Linked DNA regions of Peterkaempfera bronchialis. The protein of the gene in region 2 interacts with the protein of the main gene of each other region in a pairwise test. Links are inferred from orthologs where the notes say so. Each region holds a gene or a part of one and is shown on either strand. Other genes may lie near its edges. The genes, in order: dnaE and C7M71_RS26520.

What was found.
Region 1: the proteins of C7M71_RS26520 (region 2) and dnaE interact in binary tests that used the Escherichia coli proteins (3 or more experiments, as listed by UniProt). The link is inferred for Peterkaempfera bronchialis from one-to-one orthologs.

What each region holds. Positions count from the first base shown.
Region 1 is NZ_CP031264.1:1,365,338-1,377,048, forward strand. What follows is about bases 3,380-7,467. They hold dnaE (DNA polymerase III subunit alpha), read right to left. Parts: upstream 7,114-7,467; coding sequence 3,580-7,113; downstream 3,380-3,579. Other genes in these bases: C7M71_RS05985 (DUF5707 domain-containing protein), read left to right, coding at 3,380-3,470. Also shown: C7M71_RS05970 (ABC transporter permease), read right to left, coding at 1-78; C7M71_RS05975 (ABC transporter ATP-binding protein), read right to left, coding at 87-1,055; C7M71_RS05980 (NYN domain-containing protein), read right to left, coding at 1,191-2,399; more of C7M71_RS05985, read left to right, coding at 2,688-3,379; C7M71_RS05995 (hypothetical protein), read left to right, coding at 7,553-8,278; C7M71_RS06000 (DsbA family protein), read left to right, coding at 8,357-9,136; C7M71_RS06005 (hypothetical protein), read right to left, coding at 9,102-9,656; C7M71_RS06010 (hypothetical protein), read left to right, coding at 9,817-10,344; C7M71_RS06015 (dienelactone hydrolase family protein), read right to left, coding at 10,418-11,038; C7M71_RS06020 (mechanosensitive ion channel family protein), read left to right, coding at 11,166-11,711. UniProt on the Escherichia coli protein: DNA polymerase III is a complex, multichain enzyme responsible for most of the replicative synthesis in bacteria. This DNA polymerase also exhibits 3' to 5' exonuclease activity. The alpha chain is the DNA polymerase catalytic subunit.
Region 2 is NZ_CP031264.1:6,180,474-6,190,879, reverse strand. Bases 2,452-5,234 are described here. They hold C7M71_RS26520 (pyridoxal phosphate-dependent aminotransferase), read left to right. Parts: upstream 2,452-3,151; coding sequence 3,152-4,318; downstream 4,319-5,234. Other genes in these bases: C7M71_RS26505 (NAD(P)-dependent oxidoreductase), read left to right, coding at 5,163-5,234; C7M71_RS26510 (hypothetical protein), read right to left, coding at 4,612-4,845; C7M71_RS26525 (hypothetical protein), read left to right, coding at 2,828-3,040; C7M71_RS26530 (GH1 family beta-glucosidase), read left to right, coding at 2,452-2,767. Outside these bases: C7M71_RS26540 (glycoside hydrolase family 11 protein), read left to right, coding at 1-676; C7M71_RS26535 (SsgA family sporulation/cell division regulator), read left to right, coding at 854-1,312; more of C7M71_RS26530, read left to right, coding at 1,397-2,451; more of C7M71_RS26505, read left to right, coding at 5,235-5,792; C7M71_RS26500 (bifunctional metallophosphatase/5'-nucleotidase), read left to right, coding at 5,845-7,626; C7M71_RS26495 (sensor histidine kinase), read left to right, coding at 7,986-9,530; C7M71_RS26490 (roadblock/LC7 domain-containing protein), read left to right, coding at 9,533-9,946; C7M71_RS26485 (DUF742 domain-containing protein), read left to right, coding at 9,943-10,299; C7M71_RS26480 (GTP-binding protein), read left to right, coding at 10,280-10,406. UniProt on the Escherichia coli protein: Shows aminotransferase activity with methionine and histidine as substrates, and to a lesser extent also with phenylalanine.

The DNA.
Region 1 (11,711 bases), 4.8 Mb from region 2 along the record:
CAGCGGGGCGGCGGCGGGAACCGCGGCGGGCGCGGCGGCTGCCGCTGCGGCGGGCGCCTCGGGCGCGGCGGCCTCCATGGATGCGGTCACTCGGCCAGCCCTCCTTGTCGGCCGCCCAGTTCGAGGTAGGCGTCCTCAAGGCTGGGCGTGGCGAGGGTGAAGTCGTCGAGCGCGGCGAAGGCCGGCCCGGAGGTGACGGCGGCGACCAGTTCCCTGGCCTCCTCGGGGGTGGTGCGCAGGGTCCAGCGGCGGCCGGAGATCTGGGCGCGTCCGGCGGCGGCGGCGAGGGCCGGCAGGTCGGGGGCGGTCTCGGTGCGCCAGACCAGGTCCAGCCGGACGCGGCCGTCCACCAGGGCCTTGAGCTGCCCCGGGGTGTCGCAGGCGATGACCCGGCCGGCGTCGAGGACGGCGACCCGGTCGAGGACGGTCTCGGCCTCGATGACGTTGTGGGTGACCAGCAGCACGGTGGTGCCGTGCTGGCTGCGGCGGCGGTCCACGGCGGCCCAGACGGCCCGCCGGGCGACGGGGTCCATGCCGGTGGTGGGCTCGTCCAGGACCAGCAGCGGTCGCTCCCCCACCAGGGCGGCGGCGAAGCAGGCCAGCCGCCGCTGGCCGCCGGAGAGTCGGCCGATGGGGCGGCCGGCCAGCGGTTCCAGGCCGAGTTCGGCGAGCACGGCGTCGCGTTCGGCGCGGGCCTGCCGGGCGGGCAGGCCGCGCAGTCGGCCGGTGGTCTCGGCGGCGAGGGCCACGGTGAGTTCGTCCAGCGCGGTGGACTCCTGGCCGAGGTAGCCGAGCAGCCGGGAGGCGCGCTCGGGGTGGCGCACGATGTCGTGGCCGAGGATGTCGATGGCGCCGGTGTCGGGGCGCAGCAGGCCGGTCAGCTGCCGGACCAGGGTGGACTTGCCGGCGCCGTTGGGTCCGAGCAGGCCGAAGATCTCGCCGCGCCGGACGTCGAGTGAGACGGCGTCGTTGGCGCGCACCTCGGCGGCCCGGGTGCCGCGGCCGGTGCGGTAGGTCTTGACCAGGCCGCGTACGGTGCAGCACGGGTCGGCCAGGGTGCGGTCAGGGGTCTGCCGCGCCTGCTGTGGTCTCTGTGTCGTCACCCGTCACCGGCCGGGGACATGTGTGGTGCCCGTACTCACGGTTGACGACTCTACGCCGGACGGGGGGCGGAAGGGGAAACGGGTCGGTCAGTCGTCCACGGAGACGACCTCGCCGCCGGGTACCCGGGTGGCCAGTTCGCGCCAGAACCCGGCCCGGATGGCATAGCGGTCGTGTTCGTCGATCTGGTCGTCCTTGTGGGCGAGCAGGCCGAAGCGGGCGGCGTAGCGCAGCAGTTCGCCGTCGACCCGGTGCGGGATGCGCGGGTACTCGGTCCAGAGCACGGTGAGCCGCTCGGGGTCGCCGAGCCGCTCGGTCCAGCGGCGGGCGAAGACCTGGCCGACCTCGTGCGGGTCGCCGCCGATGGCGGTGATGTCCTCCTCGCGGTCGGCCCAGCGCTGCTCGGCGTTGGTGACCTGGGCGAGGGTGGGCAGGGAGTCGCCGGGCGAGGGGGCGTCGCCGGGCCGTTCGACCCAGCCCCGGTCGGAGGACCAGCGCAGCACGGCGGCGTGCGGCTGCTGGGGTTGCCCGGCGGGGGTGGCGGCCGGGGCCGCGGAGGCGGCGCGGCCGGCGAGGTCCTTGGGGGTGGGCACGGTCTTGTGGGCGGCGGGCGCCGGGGCCTCCTCGGGGCGCGGCCGGGCCGGTTCGCCCTCGGGGGTGGCGGGGGCGGCGGGCTGCTGGGCGGGCGGGGCGGAGAGGATCTTGGCGATCTCGGGGCGGGGACCGGCCGGCGGGCAGGCGGCGGCGAGATCCCGGGCGCGGACCCAGCGGGTGATCCACTCCCGGTCGAGCACCCGGCGTTCGTCGGCCTCGGCGACCAGGTCCTCGGACTGGTTGAAGTCGCCGTCGGCGGCCTGGACGGCCCAGAGGTGGACGGCGACGCCGTGCTCCTTGGCGGACATCATGCCGGGCAGCAGGTCGCCGTCGCCGGTGACCAGGACGACATCGGCGCAGGCGCGGTTGCGGGCGAGTTCGGAGAGTTCGGCGTGCATGGCGGCGTCCACGCCCTTCTGCACCCAGCGGCCGTCGGCTCTGGTGAGGGCGCCGAGCCGGACGGTGACCCGGGGCATCACCCGCAGCCGCCGGTGCTCGGGCATGGGGCGGCGGTCGGGGGCGGCGTCGAACCAGTAGATGCGCAGCAGCGGCAGCCCGGTCTCGGCCTCGGCGCGCTCGCGCAGGGAGCCGATCAGGTCGGTGTGGTCGACGGTGATCCGGGACCGGGATGCCTCTCCGGCCAGCAGGCTGGCTGCGGCGCCGAGCAGGTATCCGGCGTCCACGAGGACGACGCAGCGGTCCACTTCCACACCTCTTCCCGTTCGGCTCGGCCGGAGCCGGGCCCGCGTACGCAGGATCCGGGTGGCGCGGTCGGCGGCTCACCGTTCAGAGTCCATACCCGGGGTTCGGGCGGTGAACCGCGCCGATGGATCTTGATTCACTCGATCACGTTTGGATGACGGCCATGCGGTGATCTTGTCACCGTCCAGCGGATGGGGGACCATCGCGGCTTCGGCGTCATGTGAGGGTTCTATAAAGGTGTTCCCTGCCAAGATTCTCGGCCCTGCCGGGGGTCTCACCAATGGAGCATCATGCGTATGCGTAGCGTGGCGCCGGTTCTGATCGGCGCCCTTGCTCTGGGCGTCCTGGCCGCTCCGGCGGCCTCTGCGGCCACTGCGGCCGGCAACCCCGCCCCGAAGATCACCAAGGCCGTGGTCTCCTCGCTGGTCCTCGGCCCGAAGACCACCAAGACCTGGACGGCGTCGGTGACCGTCACCGACGAGTCCGGCATCAAGGGCGTCAAGCTCATGCCGTGGCCGGCCATGGTTCCGGACTTCGCCCCGAAGGCGTCCGATGTCGCCGACGAGGGTGCCGCCGCCACCTGCAAGGCCACCTCGGCCACCACCTCGGTCTGCACCTACAAGGAATCGATCAACTCGCACGCCGACCTCGGCGACAACCTCGGCGCCGGCCGCTGGTACGTGGCCGTCCAGGTCACCGCGAAGGACGGCGGCACGACCTTCGCCCCGAAGGCGACGTCGTTCACCTTCAAGCGCCAGGCGTCGCTCACCGCGAAGGCTTCGGCGAAGTCGGTGAAGAAGAACAGCACCATCACCGTCACCGGTCAGCTGAAGGCCGCCGACTGGAAGTCCGGCAAGGTGGTGAACTACGGCAAGCAGTCCGTGACCCTCCAGTTCCGCAAGTCCGGCACCACGGCCTGGAAGGCCGTGAAGACGGTCAAGGCCGACGCCAAGGGCGCCGTGAAGGCCACCGCCAAGGTCTCGGCTGCGGGCTCCTGGCGCTATGCGTTCGCCGGCAACGGCTCGGTCGCCGCGGTGAACTCCGCCGGGGCCACGGTCTCCCTCAAGAAGTAACCCAGCCAGGAGGCAACCGGGCGCAAGAGGCAACCGGGCACAGAGCAGGCAAGCGCGGGCGCCGCACCCCATGAGGTGCGGCGCCCGCGCCGTCGTACCGGCCCCGGCCTCAGCCGGCCAGGCAGGAGGGGCCGAGCAACTGCTTGAGGTCGCCGAAGAGCGCCGGGTCGGAGGTGACCCGGTGCCGGTCGAGCCGGAGCACGGTGGTCTTGCGGTGGCCCTCCAGACGCAGCCGGACCTCGGTGTTGCCCTTGTGGTGGGTGAGCACCTCGCCGAGCCGGGCGACCAGCGGCGGGGTGATCTTCACCATGGGGATGGAGATCACCACGGGGGCCTCGGCATGGGCGTCGGAGAGGTCGGGGACGGTCAGCTCCATGCCCATCAGCCGGGGGACGTCCTCGCGCCGGTCGAGCTTGCCCTTGACGAAGACCACCGCGTCCTCGACCAGCTGGGTGGAGACCAGCTGGTAGCTGGCGGGGAAGAACATGCAGTCGATGGAGCCGGCCAGGTCCTCGACGGTGGCGATGGCCCAGGCGTTGCCCTGCTTGGTCATCTTGCGCTGGAGGCCGGAGATGATGCCGCCGATGGTGAGGATGGACCCGTCGGGCCGCTCGGCCAGGTCCGCGACGGCGCAGTCGGCCTTGTCGGCGAGGACGTGCTCGATGCCGTGCAGCGGGTGCGAGGAGACATAGAGGCCGAGCATCTCCCGCTCCTGGGTGAGCAGGAAGGACTTCTCCCACTCGTCCTCGGAGAAGACCACGTCCAGGCCGAAGCCGGGCCCGTCGTCCTCCACCGCGTCACCGCCGAAGAGGTCGAACTGGCCCTCGGCCTCCTTGCGCTTGACCCCGACCACATTGTCGATCATCGGCTCGAACTGGGCGGTGAGGCCCTTGCGGGTGTGGCCCAGGGAGTCGAAGGCGCCGGCCTTGATCAGGGATTCGACGGTGCGCTTGTTGCAGACCACCGACTCGACCTTGTCCAGGAAGTCGGGGAAGGAGGTGTACTTGCCCTTGGCCTTGCGGGTGCGGACGACGGAGTCCACCACGTTGGCGCCGACGTTGCGGACGGCGGTGAGGCCGAACCGGACGGTGTCATTGCCGTGCGGGGTGAACTCGGCGTCGGACTCATTGACGTCCGGCGGCAGCACCTGGATGCCCATCTTGCGGCACTCGTTGAGGTAGACCGCCGACTTGTCCTTGTCGTCCTTGACCGAGGTGAGCAGCGCCGACATGTACTCGGCCGGGTAGTTGGCCTTGAGGTAGGCGGTCCAGTAGGAGACCAGGCCGTAGCCGGCGGTGTGCGCTTTGTTGAAGGCGTAGCCGGAGAAGGGGACCAGCACGTCCCAGACGGCCTGGATGGCCTCGTCGGAGTAGCCGCGCTCGCGGCAGCCCTTCTGGAAGGGGACGAACTCCGCCTCCAGGATCTCCTTCTTTTTCTTGCCCATCGCCCGGCGCAGCAGGTCGGCCTGTCCGAGCGAGTAGCCGGCCAGGATCTGGGCGGCCTTCTGCACCTGCTCCTGGTAGACGATCAGGCCGTAGGTGGGCTCCAGCACCTCCTTGAGCGGCGCCTCCAGCTCGGGGTGGATCGGGGTGATCTCCTGCTGCCCGTTCTTGCGGAGCGCGTAGTTGGTGTGCGAGTTGACGCCCATCGGGCCGGGGCGGTAGAGCGCCAGGACGGCGGAGATGTCCTCGAAGTTGTCGGGCTTCATCAGCCGCAGCAGGGACCGCATCGGCCCGCCGTCGAGCTGGAAGACGCCGAGGGTGTCGCCTCGGGCGAGCAGTTCATAGGCTGCCTTGTTGTCCAGCGGGAGCTGGAGCAGCTCGATCTTCTCGCCCTTGTTCTTCTCGATCGCCTTGACGGCGTCGTCCATGATGGTGAGGTTGCGCAGGCCGAGGAAGTCCATCTTCAGCAGTCCGAGCCCCTCGCAGGTGGGGTAGTCGAACTGGGTGATGACGGCGCCGTCGGTGTGCCTGGTCCACACCGGGATGTGGTCGGTGAGCGTCTCGGCGGACATGATGACGCCGGCCGCGTGCACGCCGGGCTGGCGGATCAGGCCCTCGATGCCGCGCGCGGTGTCGATGACCTTGCGCACGTCCGGGTCGTTCTCGTACAGGCCCCGGATCTCGCCGGCCTCGCTGTAGCGGGGGTGCGCGGAGTCGGTGATGCCGGAGAGCGGGATGCCCTTGCCCATCACGTCCGGCGGCATGGCCTTGGTGATGCGGTCGCCCATGGCGTACGGGTAGCCGAGCACCCGGGAGGCGTCCTTGATGGCGGCCTTGGCCTTGATGGTGCCGTAGGTGACGATCTGGGCGACCTTGTCGGAGCCCCACTTCTCGGTGACATAGCGGATCACGTCGCCGCGCCGGCGCTCGTCGAAGTCGATGTCGACGTCGGGCATCGAGATGCGCTCGGGGTTGAGGAAGCGCTCGAAGATCAGGCCGTGCGGGATGGGGTCGAGGTCGGTGATGCCCATGGCGAACGCGACCAGCGAGCCCGCCGCCGAGCCTCGGCCGGGGCCGACCGCGATGCCCTGGCCCTTGGCCCAGAGGATGAAGTCGGAGACCACCAGGAAGTACGCGGGGAAGCCCATCTGGCAGATGGTGTCCATCTCGTACTCGGCGAGCTTGCGGTGCTCCTCGTCGTAGCCGCCGGGGAAGCGGCGGTCCATGCCCTTCCACACCTCGGCGCGGAAGAACGCCTCCTCGCTGTCGTACCCCTCCGGGATGGGGAACCTCGGCATCAGGTTCTTGAACTCGAACATCCCGGCGGTGTCGACCTGCTGGGCGACCAGCAGCTGGCTGTTGCGGCACCCCTCCTGCCAGGCGTCGGAGGAGTCGACGGCGTACATCTCGGCGGCGGACTTGATGAAGTAGCCGGTGCCGTCGAACCGGAAGCGGTCCGGGTCGGAGAGGTTCTTGCCGGTCTGCACGCAGAGCAGCAGGTCGTGCGCGGCGGCGTCCTCCTCCCGGGTGTAGTGGGAGTCATTGGTGACGACCGGCGGGATGCCCAGCTTCTTCCCGATCTCGATCAGGCCGTCGCGGACCCGCTTCTCGATGTCCAGGCCGTGGTCCATCAGCTCCAGGAAGTAGTGGTCCTTCCCGAAGATGTCCTGGTACTCGGCGGCCGACTTCAGCGCCTCGTCGTACTGGCCGAGGCGCAGCCGGGTCTGGAGCTCGCCGGAGGGGCAGCCGGTGGAGGCCATCAGGCCGGCCGCGTGCTCGGCCAGGATCTCCTTGTCCATCCGGGGCCACTTGACCAGCCAGCCCTCGGCGTAGGAGCGCGAGGTCAGCTTGAAGAGGTTGTGCAGGCCCTGCTTGTTGCGGGCCCAGATGGTCTTGTGGAGGTAGGCGCCGGACGCGGAGACGTCGTCGCGCTTCTGGTGCGGCTGGCCCCACAGGATGCGCTTGGGGTTGGTGCGCGACTCGGGCGCGACATACGCCTCGATGCCGATGACCGGGGTGATGCCGGCGGCGGTGGCCTGCTTGTGGAACTCGGCGGCGCCGTACATATTGCCGTGGTCGGTCATCGCGACATGGGTCATGCCCTGCCGTTCGACCTCCTTGAACAGCTCCTTCAGGCGGGCGGCGCCGTCCAGCATCGAGTACTCGGTGTGGACATGCAGATGCGCGAAGGAATCGCTCACAGCAGGGCCTCCGGAGGGATCGCAGGCGGTCGGTCGGGCGGTGGACGCGCGCGGGTGACGGCCAGGCACGGAACGTGTGCGGGGGCCGGGGCGAGGTAAGGCCCGGACCGCTCAGGGCCCGGACCACGTCTCACGCGTTCACGGGAGCAGAGTCTATCCCCGCCTGCCACTCCCGGCGCCCCGCTCTCCGGGCTGCCTTCGGGGCACCGCCAGGCACCTGCGGCGTTCCTCCCGGGCGGAGGAAATTCCCGGGCGTGCCGCCGTCCCGGGAACCAATGACCGGCATGGTTCGTCCGGGAGTACGACGATCACCGACCCGACCCTGCTCCGGAGGTACCCACCATGGCGGCCCCCCTCCGCACGGCCCGCGCCGCCGGCCGCCGTGCCGTTCGCCGCGCCGACCGCCGTGCCGGGTCGGTCCCGGGGCGCTGAGGCAGCGGTGGTCCTCGGGTGGCCTGCGGGCGGCGGACGGCAGGGGCGGTACGGCCCCTCCCCCGCCCCCTCGGCGCTGCTCACCGGAGCCCGGGCGGCGGTCTTCGCCGCGCTGGTGCTGGTGCTGTCGGCCGGTTCGCACACCCTGATGTCGCAGGCGCCGCTGCCGGCGCCCACCCTGGCGGCGGCCGGTGCCGGGGCGTTCGCGCTGGTACTGCTGCTGGGGCGGCGCGAGCGCTCCTTCGGGCAGATCGCGGCGCTGGTGGTGCCGCTGGAGCTGGCCCTGGACACCCTGTTCACCACCGGCCAGGCCACCTGCTACGCCACCACCGGCGGCGGGCCGATCACGGGTCCCTGGCACTCGGTGAGTTCGCTGCTGATGTGCGGCGGCGCCTCCCCCTCGGCCGCCGGGGCGCCGCAGGTACCGGTCGCCGGGGCGCTGGCCCCCTGGCTGGTGCTCGCCGCCCATCTGCTGCTCGGGCTGGCCGCCGCCTGGTGGCTGCGGGCCGGTGAGGCCGCCGCCTTCCGGCTGCTGCGGGCGGTCGCCGCGCTGGCCGCCGCCCCGCTGCGGGCCGCGCTGGCGCTGCTCTCCGCGCTGGCCGCCACCGGCGTCCGGGCTCCGTCGCCGCCGCCCGGGGCGCCCCGGCGGACGGCCGTACCGGCCACGCCGCTGCTGCTGCACTCCGTCGTCCGCCGGGGGCCGCCGTACCGGCTCCGCACGGCCTGCCGCTGACCCCGCCGCGCCGGGGCTCCGGCCCGCCGTGCCGCCGCGCCCACTCCACGGCCCCCGACACGACAGGGACGCATCACCATGAGCTCCAGCCAGCAGAAGAACGCCGCCGCCCGCGAGCGCATCCAGGCCGCCCGCGCCGAGCAGGTGCGGCGGGACCGCCGCCGCAAGCAGCTGATCGTCGGCATAGCCGCCGTGGCGGTGGTCGCGGCGGGCACCGGCATAGGCGTCGCGGTGCAGAGCCACCGCGCCGCCTCCGACAAGCCCTATCTGGCGCCCGCGCACTCCAGCGGCACCGACGGCACGGTGGTCGTCTACGGCAAGCCCACCGCCAAGGCGACCCTCCAGGTCTACGAGGACTTCCGCTGCCCGATCTGCGCCCGGCTGGAGCACTCGGCCGGTACGGCCATCCAGTCCCTCGCCGACCAGGGCACATACAAGATCGAGTACCACTTCGGGGCGTTCCTGGACGGCAACCTGGGCGGCCATGGCTCCCGCAGCGCGCTGAACGCCGCCGGGGCGGCGCTCAATGAGAGCACGGCCAAGTTCAAGGCGTTCCACGATGTGCTCTACGCCAACCAGCCCGAGGAGACCAACGACGGCTTCGCCGACCCCGACACGCTGCTGGCACTGGCCGACAAGGTCCCGGGGCTGAAGACCGCCGCCTTCACCAAGGCGGTCCGCGACCAGAGCTTTGAGCCGTGGGCGCAGAAGGTGGCGGACGCCTTCTACAAGAGCGATGTCACCGGCACCCCGACGCTCAAGCTCAACGGCAAGACTCTGACCGTGGTCAAGCAGGACGGCTCCACCGTCACCGGGGACGAGTTCACCGCTCTGGTGGACCAGGCTCTGGCGGGGTAGCGGCCCCCGGCTGCCGGGGCGGCTCCTCCCGCTCCCGCCGGGTCCCGACCACAAAGAGCGGGACCCGGTGCAGCGGCGGCGGCTCCCCCGGCAGCCCCGCCCGGATCCAGGACGCCCGGAAGGTGGCCCGCAGCAGTCGGCGGGCCCGCAGCAGCAGGTACCCGGCCAGCGGCAGCTCCACCAGCAGCGCGAAGGCCAGGCTGGTCCAGAAGTCCCGGCTGCCGCGCGCGAGCGTCACATCGAACCAGGCGTCGCAGATCAGCAGCACGGCGGTGGCGATGGCCAGCGGGATCACCACCTGGCGGCGGCGCCACCCGAACCAGGCCGTCGCGGCCAGCGTGGAGAGCAGCACGATGTCGAAGCCGACCCAGGCGAAGCGCCACTGATCGGCGACATAGTGCACCGGCAGGGTCAGTGCCAGATAGCCGATCCAGGGGATGAGCGCCAGGCAGACGGCGACCAGGATCCGCAGGCCGAAGGTGAGCCTGCGTGCGTCCCCCGGCCGCCGCTGGACGTCCATGGGTCCATTCTCCGCCCGGGGCCGGGCGGACGGGCTGATTGGCTGGTTGGTTGGTCCCCAGGGGATCAGTGGTAACTGTTCGATCGGATTCGGGCACAACCGCCTCGCCTCCGCCGTTGATCGGTCAGAATCGCGGCGAGAGACGGGGGGTGGGCCCGGTATGGCCTCCAAGGGTGCGGGCCGGGCGAGACTGCTGGCCGCCGGCTCGCTACTCGCCGCCGTGGTCCTGATACTCGGCGCCCTGGGCCTGCTCGGCGGGCTCCAGGGCATCGCCGCCCAGCTCACGGCCGACCGCTGGCAGCCCGAGCAGCCCACCGGCCCCGACCACGTCACCGCCCGGATGCGCGCCGTACGCGCCGCGGTGACCAAGGAGTTCGCGCTCCCCTTCGGCACCGGCTGCTACCGCGAGGACGGCGGCATCGCCGGCGGCGGCGAACACCCCCTCGGCCGCGCCTGCGACTTCATGCTCGGCCCGGCCGGGGTCAAGGCCACCGGCGACCGGGCGAAGCTCGGCGACCGCATCGTCCGGTGGGTGCGCGACCACGCCGACGAGTACGGCATCTGGTACGTGATCTACCAGCAGCACATCTGGTCCAGCCGCCACCCCGAGCGGGGCTGGATGCCCATGGAGGACCGCGGCAGCATCACCGGGAACCACTTCGACCATGTGCACATCTCGGTCTACTAGCCGCGAGTGCGCGAATCGCCAGACACCGCCTAAGCGGTCGCGGCGGCGGGCGGCGGGCGGCGGGGCCAGGGGCTCAGGCGTCGAGGTCGGTGAGGAAGTCCAGGGCGGCGGCCCAGGCCAGCGCCGCCGCGTCGGCGTCGTAGTCGGGCAGGCCTGGGTCGGTGAAGAGGTGGCCGGCGCCGTGGTAGCGGTGGACCTCGACCTCGGCCCCGGCCCGGCGCATCCGCAGATACCAGGCGTTCAGCCAGTCCTCGGTCTCGAAGGGGTCGGGTTCGGCGACATGGAGCTGCACCGGGATGCCGGTGGCGGCCTCGTCCAGGATGTCCGAGGTGCCGTGGAAGAGCAGCAGGCCACGGGCGCCCTCGTCGGCGAGGGCGAGGTTCTGGGCGAGCGCGCCGCCGAGCGAGAAGCCCGCGTAGACCAGGCCGCCCGAGCCCGACCCCAGCAGCGGGACGGCGACCGCCACCGCCCGCCGGAGCAGTTCCTCGGTGCCGATCTCCTCCTTGATCGCCATGCCCTCCTCCACCGTGTCCACGACCCGCCCGTCGTAGAGGTCGGGCAGATGCACCTCGTGGCCGGCCGTACGCAGCCGGTCGGCCGCCGCCTGGACGGCGGGCCGGAGCCCATAGGCGGAGTGGAGGAGGAGGATGCGGGCCACGGGGGTGCCTTCCTGGCTGTGCGGTCGGTGGTGCACCCCCCATGATCCCGGTCGGCATGGTCCCGGTCAGCGCGGGGTCCGCCGTCACCGGCCGCCGCGCGATCCGTCAGGATGGTCCGAGTTCGCCCGAGAGACCGCGTCCCAGGAACGGAAGTCCACCACGATGTGGAGCGTGATACGCCCCCTGTCCCTGCTCTGCTGCGCGGTCGCCGTACCCGTCCTGGTCGGCTGGGTCGCCGACCGGCTGCTGCGCCGGGCGCTGGGCCGCCGCCCCGGCTCGCGGACCCTGCCGCTGCTGCGCCGCTGCCGGATGCCGCTCCAGGCGGCGGTCGCGGCGGTGTGGCTCTATGCGGCGGTACCGGCCGTCAGGCTGCCGGAGGAGCTGTACCCGGGGACCCGGCACCTCCTGCTGCTGCTGGCGCTGGCCGCCTCGGGCTGGCTGGGCGTCCGGGTGACCGGCGCGCTGGTGACCACGGCGGTGGGCCGCTATGAGAGCGCCGTGGACGACGACTCCCGGGTGCGCCGGATCCGTACCCAGGTGGGGCTGATCCGGCGGGTGACGCAGGCGGCGATCGTGCTGCTGGCCATCGCCTCGGGGCTGATGACCTTCCCCGAGGCGCGGACGGCGGGCACCAGCCTGCTGGCGTCGGCCGGAGTGATCGGCGTGGTGGCGGGCATCGCCGCGCAGTCGACGCTGGGCAACCTCTTC
Region 2 (10,406 bases):
CGTCGAGTACTACGTCGTCGACAACTGGGGCACCTACCGGCCCACGGGTACCTTCAAGGGCACCGTCACCACTGACGGCGGCACCTACGACATCTACCAGACGACGCGGACCAACGCCCCGTCGATCGAGGGCACCAAGACGTTCAACCAGTACTGGAGCGTCCGGCAGTCGAAGAAGACCGGCGGCACCATCACCACCGGCAACCACTTTGACGCCTGGTCCAAGTACGGCATGAACCTGGGCAGCTTCAACTACATGATCCTCGCCACCGAGGGCTACCAGAGCAGCGGCAACTCCAACATCACGGTGAGCGACGGCGGCAACGGCGGCGGCACCACCACCGGCGGCACCACCGGCGGCTCCACGACCGGCGGCTCCACCAACGGTGGCACCACCGGCGGCGGTGGCGGCGGCTGCACCGCGACGCTCTCCGCCGGCCAGCAGTGGAGCGACCGCTACAACCTCAACGTCTCGGTCAGCGGCTCCAACAACTGGACCGTCACCATGAACGTCCCCTCCCCCGAGAAGATCATCGCGTCCTGGAACATCAACGCCACCTACCCCAGCAGCCAGGTACTCACCGCCAAGCCCAACGGCAGCGGCAACAACTGGGGCGTCACCATCCAGACCAACGGCACCTGGACCTGGCCCACAGTCTCCTGCAGCGCCAGCTGATCACCGCACACCCGATACACCGCACCTGTGGCGCGGCGGCCCTCGGCCGCCGCGCCATGCTGCTGCCGACCCTTCATTGCCGTCATCCCTCACGCGTCGTACGAACATGTGTAAGACCTCCGTACCTGTGCGCTCTCCATCGGAGACAGTCCCCCGCACAGCAAGGAGCACCGCACCATGCGCGACCCGATGGACTTCGACCTGACCGTGCTGCTGACCGCCCCCGAGGGCGGCGCCCGGACCACCGCCCGCTTCGCCCTCCGGGCGGACGCCCCGCACCTGGTCACCGTGTCGCTCGGCGACCCGCACCCCGCCCTGTGGTCGCTTCCCCGCAGGCTGCTCGGCGAGGGGCTGTTCCGTCCCTGCCGGCAGGGCGGCACCCGGATCAGGCCGATCGGGCTGGACACCCGGCGCGGCATCCGGATCACCCTGCCCTCCGACATCGGCGATGTGCTGCTGGAGGCCCCGGCCGCGCCGCTCGGTGCCTGGCTGGAGCGGGCGCTGCGGCACTCCCCGCTCCCGTCCACCCGGCGCCCCCGGGAGCGGCCCGCCCCGGACTGGGACCAACTGCTCTACCCCGTGCCGCTGCCGTGGCAGCAGGGCGGCACGGGCCACGCCGGCCGTCCCCTGGCCTGAGTGACCGTCAATGTGCGTACCACGTATCCAATGTGCCACGGCACCCCTAGCCTGGGCGGAAGCCGGATCAGGCGAGGAGGCAGGATGACCAGCACGCCGCTGCCCGCGTTCCCCGAGGGCTTCCTGTGGGGTGTGTCCACCGCCGCGTACCAGATCGAGGGCGCGGTGGTCGAGGACGGCCGGGGGCCGTCCATCTGGGACACCTTCGCGCATACGCCCGGCCGGGTCCGCGACGGCCACACCGGGGACACCGCCTGCGACCACTACCACCGCTGGCCGGAGGACCTGGCGCTGCTCGGCGACCTCGGGGTGAACGCCTACCGGTTCTCCCTCGCCTGGCCGCGCGTCCAGCCCGACGGCGCGGGCCCCGCCAACCCCAAAGGGCTGGACTTCTACGACCGGCTGGTCGACGCCCTCGCCGCACGCTCCATCGCCCCCGTCCCCACCCTCTTCCACTGGGACCTGCCGCAAGCCCTGGAGGACCGGGGCGGCTGGCTGGACCGCGACACCGCGCACCGCTTCGCCGAGTACGCCGCACTGGTCGCCGAACGCCTCGCCGACCGAATCCCCGCCTGGATCACCCTCAATGAGCCGCTGGTGCACATGGCCGAGGGCTATGCCTTCGGCAGCCACGCCCCCGGCCGGGCGCTGCTCCTCGACGCCCTGCCCGTCGGCCACCACCAACTGCTCGGCCACGGGCTGGCCACCGCCGCGCTGCGGGCGCACGGCGCCCGCGAGGTGATGGTCACCAACAACTGCACCCCCGTGCGGCCCGCGAGCGACTCCCCCGAGGACACGGCGGCGGCCGATGTCTACGACGCCTTCCACGACCGGTTCTTCAACGACCCGGTGCTGCTGGGCAGGTACCCCGACCTGTCGGCGGTGGGGCTGCCCGCCGACCCGCCGTACCTCCGCGACGGCGACCTGGAGACCATCGGCGCTCCGCTGGACGCGCTGGGCGTCAACTACTACAACCCCACCCGCGTCGCCGCCGCCGCTCCCGGCTCCGGGCTGCCCTTCGACCTGGTGCCGATCGAGGGGGTACCGACCACCGCGTTCGGCTGGCCGGTGGTGCCCGAGGGCCTGTACGACCTGCTGACCGGGTTGCGCGCACGCTACGGAGCCGCCCTGCCGCCGATCCACATCACCGAGAACGGCTGCTCCACCGAGGACGCGGTCGACGAGGACGGCCGCGTCCGCGACACCGCCCGCATCGACTTCCTGGACGGCCATCTGCGGGCCCTGCACCGGGCGGCGAAGGCGGGCGTGGACGTACGCGGCTACTTCGTCTGGTCGCTGCTGGACAACTTCGAATGGGCCGAGGGCTACCACCAGCGGTTCGGCCTGGTCCACGTCGACTACGCCACCCAGCGCCGCACCCCCAAGGACTCCTACCACTGGCTGCGTACCGCGCTGACCGGCCGCAACCACCGCCGGGACAGCCGCCGGGACTGACCGGACCCGGACGGCGGACACGGTGCGTCACCCCGGACGGGAGCGGTCGTTGTAGGCGTCGTGGAGACCACGCGCATCCCCCGCCAGCTCCCGCCCCTCGCGGAAGCCCCCCGTCCCCGCTCCGCCCCGCCCGCCGCCTGGGGTGACACCCCGCTCTTCGCCTCGCTCGCCGAGCAGTGGCGTGCCATCGGCCGCGCCGTCCCCGGTCTGCCCGACACCGAGTGGAGCAATCTGACCCGCAGACCGCCGGGCCACGGCCAGCGGCCGTCATGACATCCTGCCCGCCGTCCGACGGACCGGCCCCGGCACGGGATTTGCCGCGCCCCGGCGGCCGGGCGGAGGATGGCCCGCGACGACAGGCGACGCACCGGGAAGGGTGACCGCATGGGCGCGAGGCCACTGCTGAACCGCAGGCTGGACGGACTGGGTACGACGATCTTCGCCGAGATGTCGGCGCTGGCCACCGCCACCGGCTCGATCAACCTCGGCCAGGGGTTCCCCGACACCGACGGGCCCGCCGAGGTCGCCGAGGCGGCGGTGCGGGCGATCCGCGCGGGCCACGGCAACCAGTACCCGCCCGGCCCCGGCGTCCCCGAACTGCGCACCGCCATCGCCGAGCACCAGCAGCGCTTCCACGGCCTCGCCTATGACCCCGACACCGAGGTGCTGGTCACCGCCGGTGCCACCGAGGCCATCGCCGCCGCCCTGCTCGCCCTGCTCGAACCCGGCGACGAGGTCATCGCCCTCGAACCCTTCTACGACTCCTACGCCGCCTGTATCGCCATGGCCGGAGCCGTCCGCGTCCCGCTCACCCTCCGGGCGCCGTCCTTCCGCCCCGACCTCGACCGGCTGCGCGACCTCATCACCCCCCGCACCCGCCTGCTGCTGCTCAACACCCCCCACAACCCCACCGGCGCCGTCCTCACCCCCGCCGAACTCACCGCCATCGCCGACCTCGCCGTCGCCCACGACCTGCTCGTCGTCACCGACGAGGTCTATGAGCACCTGGTCTTCGGCGGCAGCCACCACCCCATCGCCGCCCTCCCCGGCATGCGCGAACGCACCGTCTCCATCTCCTCCGCCGGCAAGACCTTCTCCTTCACGGGCTGGAAGGTCGGCTGGGTGACCGCCTCCCCCGACCTGGTCGCCGCCGTCCGCACCGCCAAGCAGTACCTGACGTATGTCAGCGCCGGCCCGTTCCAGTACGCCGTCGCCGAGGCCCTGCGGCTGCCGGACACCTACTTCGAGACCCTGCGCACCGACCTGTCCCGCAAGCGCGACCTGCTCGCCGACGGCCTGTCGGCCGCAGGCTTCGAGGTCTTCCGCCCCGAGGGCACCTACTTCATCACCACCGACATCACCCCCCTCGGCGAAAAGGACGGCCTGGAGTTCTGCCGCACCCTCCCCGCACGCTGCGGCGTCGTAGCCATCCCCAACGTCGTCTTCTACGACAACACCGACGCGGGCCGCTCCCTCGTCCGCTTCACCTTCTGCAAGCGGAAGGAAACTCTGGATGAAGCAGTAACCCGCCTCAAGCGGCTCGCGCCCTGACGGACGCCGGGCCACCCGATCCGCCAGGGTTCACTCCGTGTCCTTCGCATGCCGTGGCGAGGCGTACACGAGGATCCTTGGTCGCAAGCCTGCCTCGGAGCTGATGCTGGCGGTTCCAGTTGGATGGAGCTCACGCACGCACCTCGACCTGGCCGAGGTCATCGCCATCGAGAGGGCGCAGCGATTCCCTGAGCTGCTCGGGATCGGCGTTGATGCGCCGGGGAACCAGCGAGCCCCGGCTCGCTCGCGGGGGCGGGTGGGCCGGGGCTCGCTGGGGTCGGGGCGGGGTGGGGTCAGGGGGTGGCCGGGGTGACCGGGGTGACCTTCTCGCGGAACGCTGCCAGGCAGGGTTCGCAGTACTGCTCGGCGGCGGGCTCGCCGTCCTGGACGGGTTGGACCGCGGCGTCGCGGTGGAGTACGCGGCCGCAGAGGGCGACATCCGCGCCGCTGGCGACGACGTGCCAGAAGTCGACCGGCCGGTCGCCGCCGGGCTCGGCCGGGCCGTGTTCCGCTCTCATCTCGTGCATTGCCTGCCTCCAGGGCATCGGGCCGCAGCGCGAGCGCGGGCCGCACGCCGATCGGGCCAGGCCGGGCGCCGCGCCGCCAACCATGCCTACAGGGGAACGTTAAGCCGGAAGGGGCGCGGCGGCACGCCGAGCGGTCCGACCGGATGACTGTGCGAAGAGATGGCCGTGCGAAGAGATGGCGGTGCGAAGAGATGGCGGTGCGAAGAACTGCCAGCGTCAAGGAGGCGCCGGGGCCATGCCCCGTACGAGGGGCGGTGCGTCCACCGGCGGGCGCGGTTGCCGGGGTGGGCGCGGTGCCGCCGCTACGGTGAGGCGCGATGACCACGCGACTGCTGATCCTGGGCGCCACCGGCCCGACCGGCGCCCTGCTCCTCGACCGGGCCCTGGCCGCCGGCCATGAGGTGACCGCGCTGGTGCGCGACCCGGCGCGGCTCACCCGGAGCGATCCACGGCTGACCGTGGTCTCCGGTGATGCCACGTCGGACGCGGATGTCTCCCGGGCGGCGATGGGGGCCGATGCGGCACTGGTGGCGCTGGGGTCCGGACGGTCCGTCAGATCGCAGATCGCCAGCCGCTCCGCCGCCGCGCTGATCCCGGCGCTGCGGGCGCAGGGCGTGGACCGGGTGGTGGTGCTCTCCGCCTTCGGCGTCGGGGAGACCGAGCGGCAGGCGGGCCTGCTGATGCGGTCGGCCTACCGGACGGTGATGCGGCAGCTCTTCGCGGACAAGGCCAAGGCCGACGCGGCCTGGCGGGCGAGCGGCCTGGACTGGACGCTGGTGTACCCGGTGACGCTGACCAACGGCCCACGGACCGGCACCTACCGGGCGGTGCCCGCGCTGCGCGCCCGGGGGGTGCCACGGATCAGCCGGGCCGATGTGGCCGACTTCATGCTGGCCCAGATCGGTGACACCGCGTGGAGCGGGCGTACGGCCGTGCTGGCGGGCTGAGCACCACTGCGCTGTACCCCCAGCCGTGAGCCGTGAGGAAGAAGCTGCCCCCGTGCGGAACCTGCTGCGCCGGACCGTCCCCCTCGCCATCGGAGCGCTGCTCTGCGGCCTCGCCGCCGCCCCGGCGGCGGCGGCCCAACCGCCCCCCGTGACCGTCCAGTTGCTGGATATCACGGACTTCCACGGCCACCTCCAGCCGCCCGCCCCGGGCGACGGCGGCACGGTCACCGGGCCGGACGGGCGCACCGTCACGGTGGGCGGCGCCGCGTATCTGGCGGCCCAGTTGGAGCGGCTGCGGGCCGGGCACCGCAACACCGTCACCTTCGCCACCGGGGACAGCTTCTCGGGGTGGCCGTTCGAGGTGGACGCCTTCCGCGACGAGCCCACGGTGGAGGTGCTCAACCGGCTGGGACTGCGCTTCTCGGCGGCGGGCAACCACGAACTGGACGTCTCGCCCGGCTTCCTGGTGGACCACATGGAGCACGGCCGCTGCTTCGGCACCGTGGACCGGGACAGCTGCTTCACCGATTCCACCGGCCGCCGCTTCCACGGCGCCGACTTCGACTTCCAGTCCGCCAACCTGGTGGACGCCGCGACCGGCCGCCCGGTGCTGGCCCCGTACCGGGTGGAATGGTTCGACGGCCCCGGCGGCACCCGCCTCCCGGTCGGCTTCATCGGGCTCACCATCCCGGACACCCCCACCGGCTCCACCTCCTTCCAACCGGGGCTGCGGGCGCTGGACGAGCTGCGGACGGCCGACCGGTACGCCGCAGAGCTGCGCCGCAAGGGTGTCCGGGCGATCGTGCTCAATGTGCACGACGGCGGGGCGCAGCGCGATCCGGCGGCCGGGTACGACGGCTGCGGCTCGGCGTGGGGGCCTGCGATCGACCTCGCCGCCCGGGTCTCCCCCGACATCGACGCGATCACGACCGGGCACTGGCACCATGCGTTCCGCTGTGTGCTGCCCGACCCGGCCGGCAATCCGCGCCCGGTGCTGGAGGCCGGCCACCATGGCGGGGTGGTCAGCGAGATCGACCTCGCGCTGGACCCGCGCACCGGCGAGGTGATCCGCGACCGGACCACCTCGGTCAACCATCCGGTCACCCGGGACCTGCCGCCGGACCCGGCGGTGCAGCGGATCACCGACTACTGGGTGGACCGGGCCGCCGAACGCCGGTCGGAGCCGCTCGCCCGGCAGACCGGCTCCTTCACCCGGGCCGAGGACGCGGACGGCGAGTCCACCGCCGCCGACTTCTTCGCCGATGTGCAGCTCTGGGACGCCGCGCGGACCCCGGGCGGCCACGCCGACCTGGCTCTGCTCGCCGCCCGCCCGGCCGTCGGCGCCACGGCGGTGCGCGGCGACCTGCCGTACGACCGGGGCGACACCCCGGGTGACGCCGACGGGCGGGTGCTGCTGGGCGAGTCCTGGGACGCCTACGGCTATGGGAACCCGGTGCTCTCGGTGAAGCTGACGGGCAGTCGGCTGAAGGCCGTACTGGAGCAGCAGTGGCAGTCCCGGTCGGACGGCTCGGTGCGGTTCGCGCCGCTGGCCGTCTCGGGCAACGTCTCCTACCGCTACGACCCGCAGCGGCCGGTCGGACGGCGGATCGACCCGGCGGAGGTGCTGATCGGCGGCAAGCCGCTGGACCTCCGGCGGACCTACCGGGTGGCCGCGCTGGCGTACACGGTGGTGGGCGGCGACGGGTATCCGGCCTTCTCCGGGTACACCGACCCGGTCCGGTGCGGTACCGACCATGAGGTGCTGGTGGACTATCTGAGGGCGCATCCGGTGATCTCTCCGGCGCCGCTGGACCGGGTGCGCCGCACGGCCTGAGCACCGGACCGGACGAGGACAGACCGAGGACAGGCCGAGGACCGCCCCGGGGCAGACATAGGGGGGCGTGCGGGGCGGTTACGCGCGCCTCCCCGAATGGACGCACAACCAGTGAGCCGCCCACAGCCCACCCAGGGTTGTCAAGAGGGCCCCCTCGGGCGGCAACCGGACGGCTATGCTCCTGATTGCTCACCGCACCGACACGATTACTCCAGGTCAGACGCGGGCGCAGGATCTCTGCGCACGGAGCGCCGCAAGCGCCGGGCGCACGGCTGATTCACCCGATCGGCCGTATCCCGCTCCCCGTTCGGTCGTTGTCCCGATTGTCGTTCCTTCCTTTCAACTGCTTGAGGATGCCGATGGTTCGTACTGGAACGCCATCCGCAGGCCCACGGCCCGCATCCGCGCTCGTCTGGATACTGCCCCCCGTGGTGATGGCCGTCTGCGCCGCCGCTGCGGTGGCGACGGTGTCGGCGGCGGCCCGGGTGCCGGTCGCGTGGTGCGGTGCCGTGGCGACCGCGGCGGTGCTGCTGATCGCCGGCGAGACCGCCCGCCGGGGGTGGACGATCACCGCACTGCGCCGCCGGCATGCCGACCAGGAGGCCGCCCTGCACCGCAGGCTGGCCGAGCAGGAGGCCGGGACGGCCCGGCTGGCCGAGGTGCTGCTGCCGGAGGCGGTGATCCGGCTGCAACGCGGCGAGTCGGCGGCCGGGGTGCTGAAGGCCGCCGCCTACGAGGCGGGCAAGGACCCCGACTTCACCCCCGCCCACCACGCCGTGCTGCGCACGGTGGTGGAGGCCGTGGTGGCGGAGGAGGACCTGCGGGACTCCGCACAGCGGGCGTTCGTCAACATCGCCCGCCGGGTGCAGGCGATCGTCCACCAGCAGGCCCAGGATCTGCGGGAGATGGAGCACCGGCACGGCGAGGACCCCGAGGTCTTCGGCGACCTGCTGCACATCGACCACGGCACGGCCCTGATCGGCCGTCTGGCCGACTCCATCGCGGTGCTGGGCGGCGCCCGGCCGGGCCGGCAGTGGAGCCAGCCCGTGGCGATGTTCAGCGTGCTGCGCGGGGCGATGTCGCGAATCCTCGACTACCAGCGGGTGGACCTGCACTCGGTGGCCGAGGTGGCGGTGGTGGGCCCGGCGGCGGAGCCGCTGATCCACGCCCTGGCCGAACTGCTGGACAACGCCACCCGCTACTCGCCGCCGCAGACCCGGGTGCATCTGAGCGCCACCGAGGTGCAGTCCGGGGTGGCCGTGGAGATCGAGGACGGCGGGCTGGGCATGGGCGAGGAGGCCCGCAACCGGGCCGAGGCGATGCTCAACCTGGGGTCCAGCGGCATGGACCTGACCGACCTGGGCGAGACGCCCAGGCTGGGGCTGGCGGTGGTCGGCCGGCTTGCCCACGCGTACGGCTTCCAGGTCTCGCTGCGGCCGTCCGCGTACGCGGGCGTGCGGGCGGTCATGGTGATCCCCGGCGATGTGCTGACCTCCGTGCCGCCGCCCCGCGCCGTACCCCGGCCGGGCACCATGCCGCCGCCCCGGCCGATGCCGACCCGGCCGGCGCAGCCCCGGCCCGGGGCGCAGGCTCCGGCGGCGGTACGGCACCAGGAGGAGGAGCCGGTCGCGGTGGAGCAGAACGCGTACGGCCTGCCGCAGCGGCGCCGCCGTACCTCGGCGGCGCCCCGGCCCCGGCCTGGAGGGGCGATCCCGGCCTCCCCCGCCCGGGCCAGGATGCAGGCCCCGGCCCCGGCCCCGGCCCCGGCGCCCGCGTCGGCCGAGCGGCCCGTGCAGCCGGGGATCTGGCTGGCCGCCTTCCAGGCAGGGATCAACGGGGAGGCACTGCCCACTGCGGTGCCGTCCCGAGGGCAGGGTGACGACTCATCGGACGAGGGGGAGTAGCAATGTTGCAGCAGCAGCAGCGACCCAACATGGACTGGATGCTCCAGGACCTGGCGACCAGCGTGCCGTGCACCCGCCAGGTGGTGGTCCTCTCGGCGGACGGCCTGCGGATGGCCCAGTACGGCACCGACGCGGACACCGCCGACCGACTCGCCGCGGCCTGTGCCGGGTTGCAGAGCCTGTCGGCGGCGGTGGCCGCCGAGTTCCCGCACGGCGACGGGCGGATGAGGCTGGTGGTGATCGAGATCGACGGCGGCTTCTTCTATCTGATGGCGGCCGGGGCCGGGGCCTATCTCGCGGTACTGGCCGACGACGGGGTGGACGCCGGGCTGATGGGCCAGCGGATGAGAGACCTGGTGCTGCGGATCGGCGAGCACCTGACCAGTCCGCCGCGCGTCGACAGGCCCGCCCCGTGAGCAGTGCCGGCGAGGACACGGACGACGGCCCGGAGCGGATGTATGTGATCACCGGCGGTCGCAGCCAGGCGGGCGACCAGGAACGGCTCGACCTGGTCACCCTGGTGGTGGCCCGGTCGATGCCGGAGCCGGGCATGCCGCCCGAGCACACCGCCATCGTGCGGATGTGCCACTACCCGCTCTCGGTGGCGGAGATCTCCGCCTATCTGGAGCTGCCGGTGAGCGCGGTCAAGGTGCTGCTGGCGGATCTGCTGGCCGGGGGGCGGGTGGAGGCCAGGGCACCGATCCCCGCCGCCTCGCTCCCCGACATCGAACTCTTGGAGGCGGTGATGCATGGACTCCAGAAGCTCTGAGACGGTCCTGCCCGGCCCCCGGCAGGAGGACACCCTGCCCGCCTCGGCCACCGCCGCCGTCAAGGTGGTGATCGTCGGCGGCTTCGGGGTCGGCAAGACGACCCTGG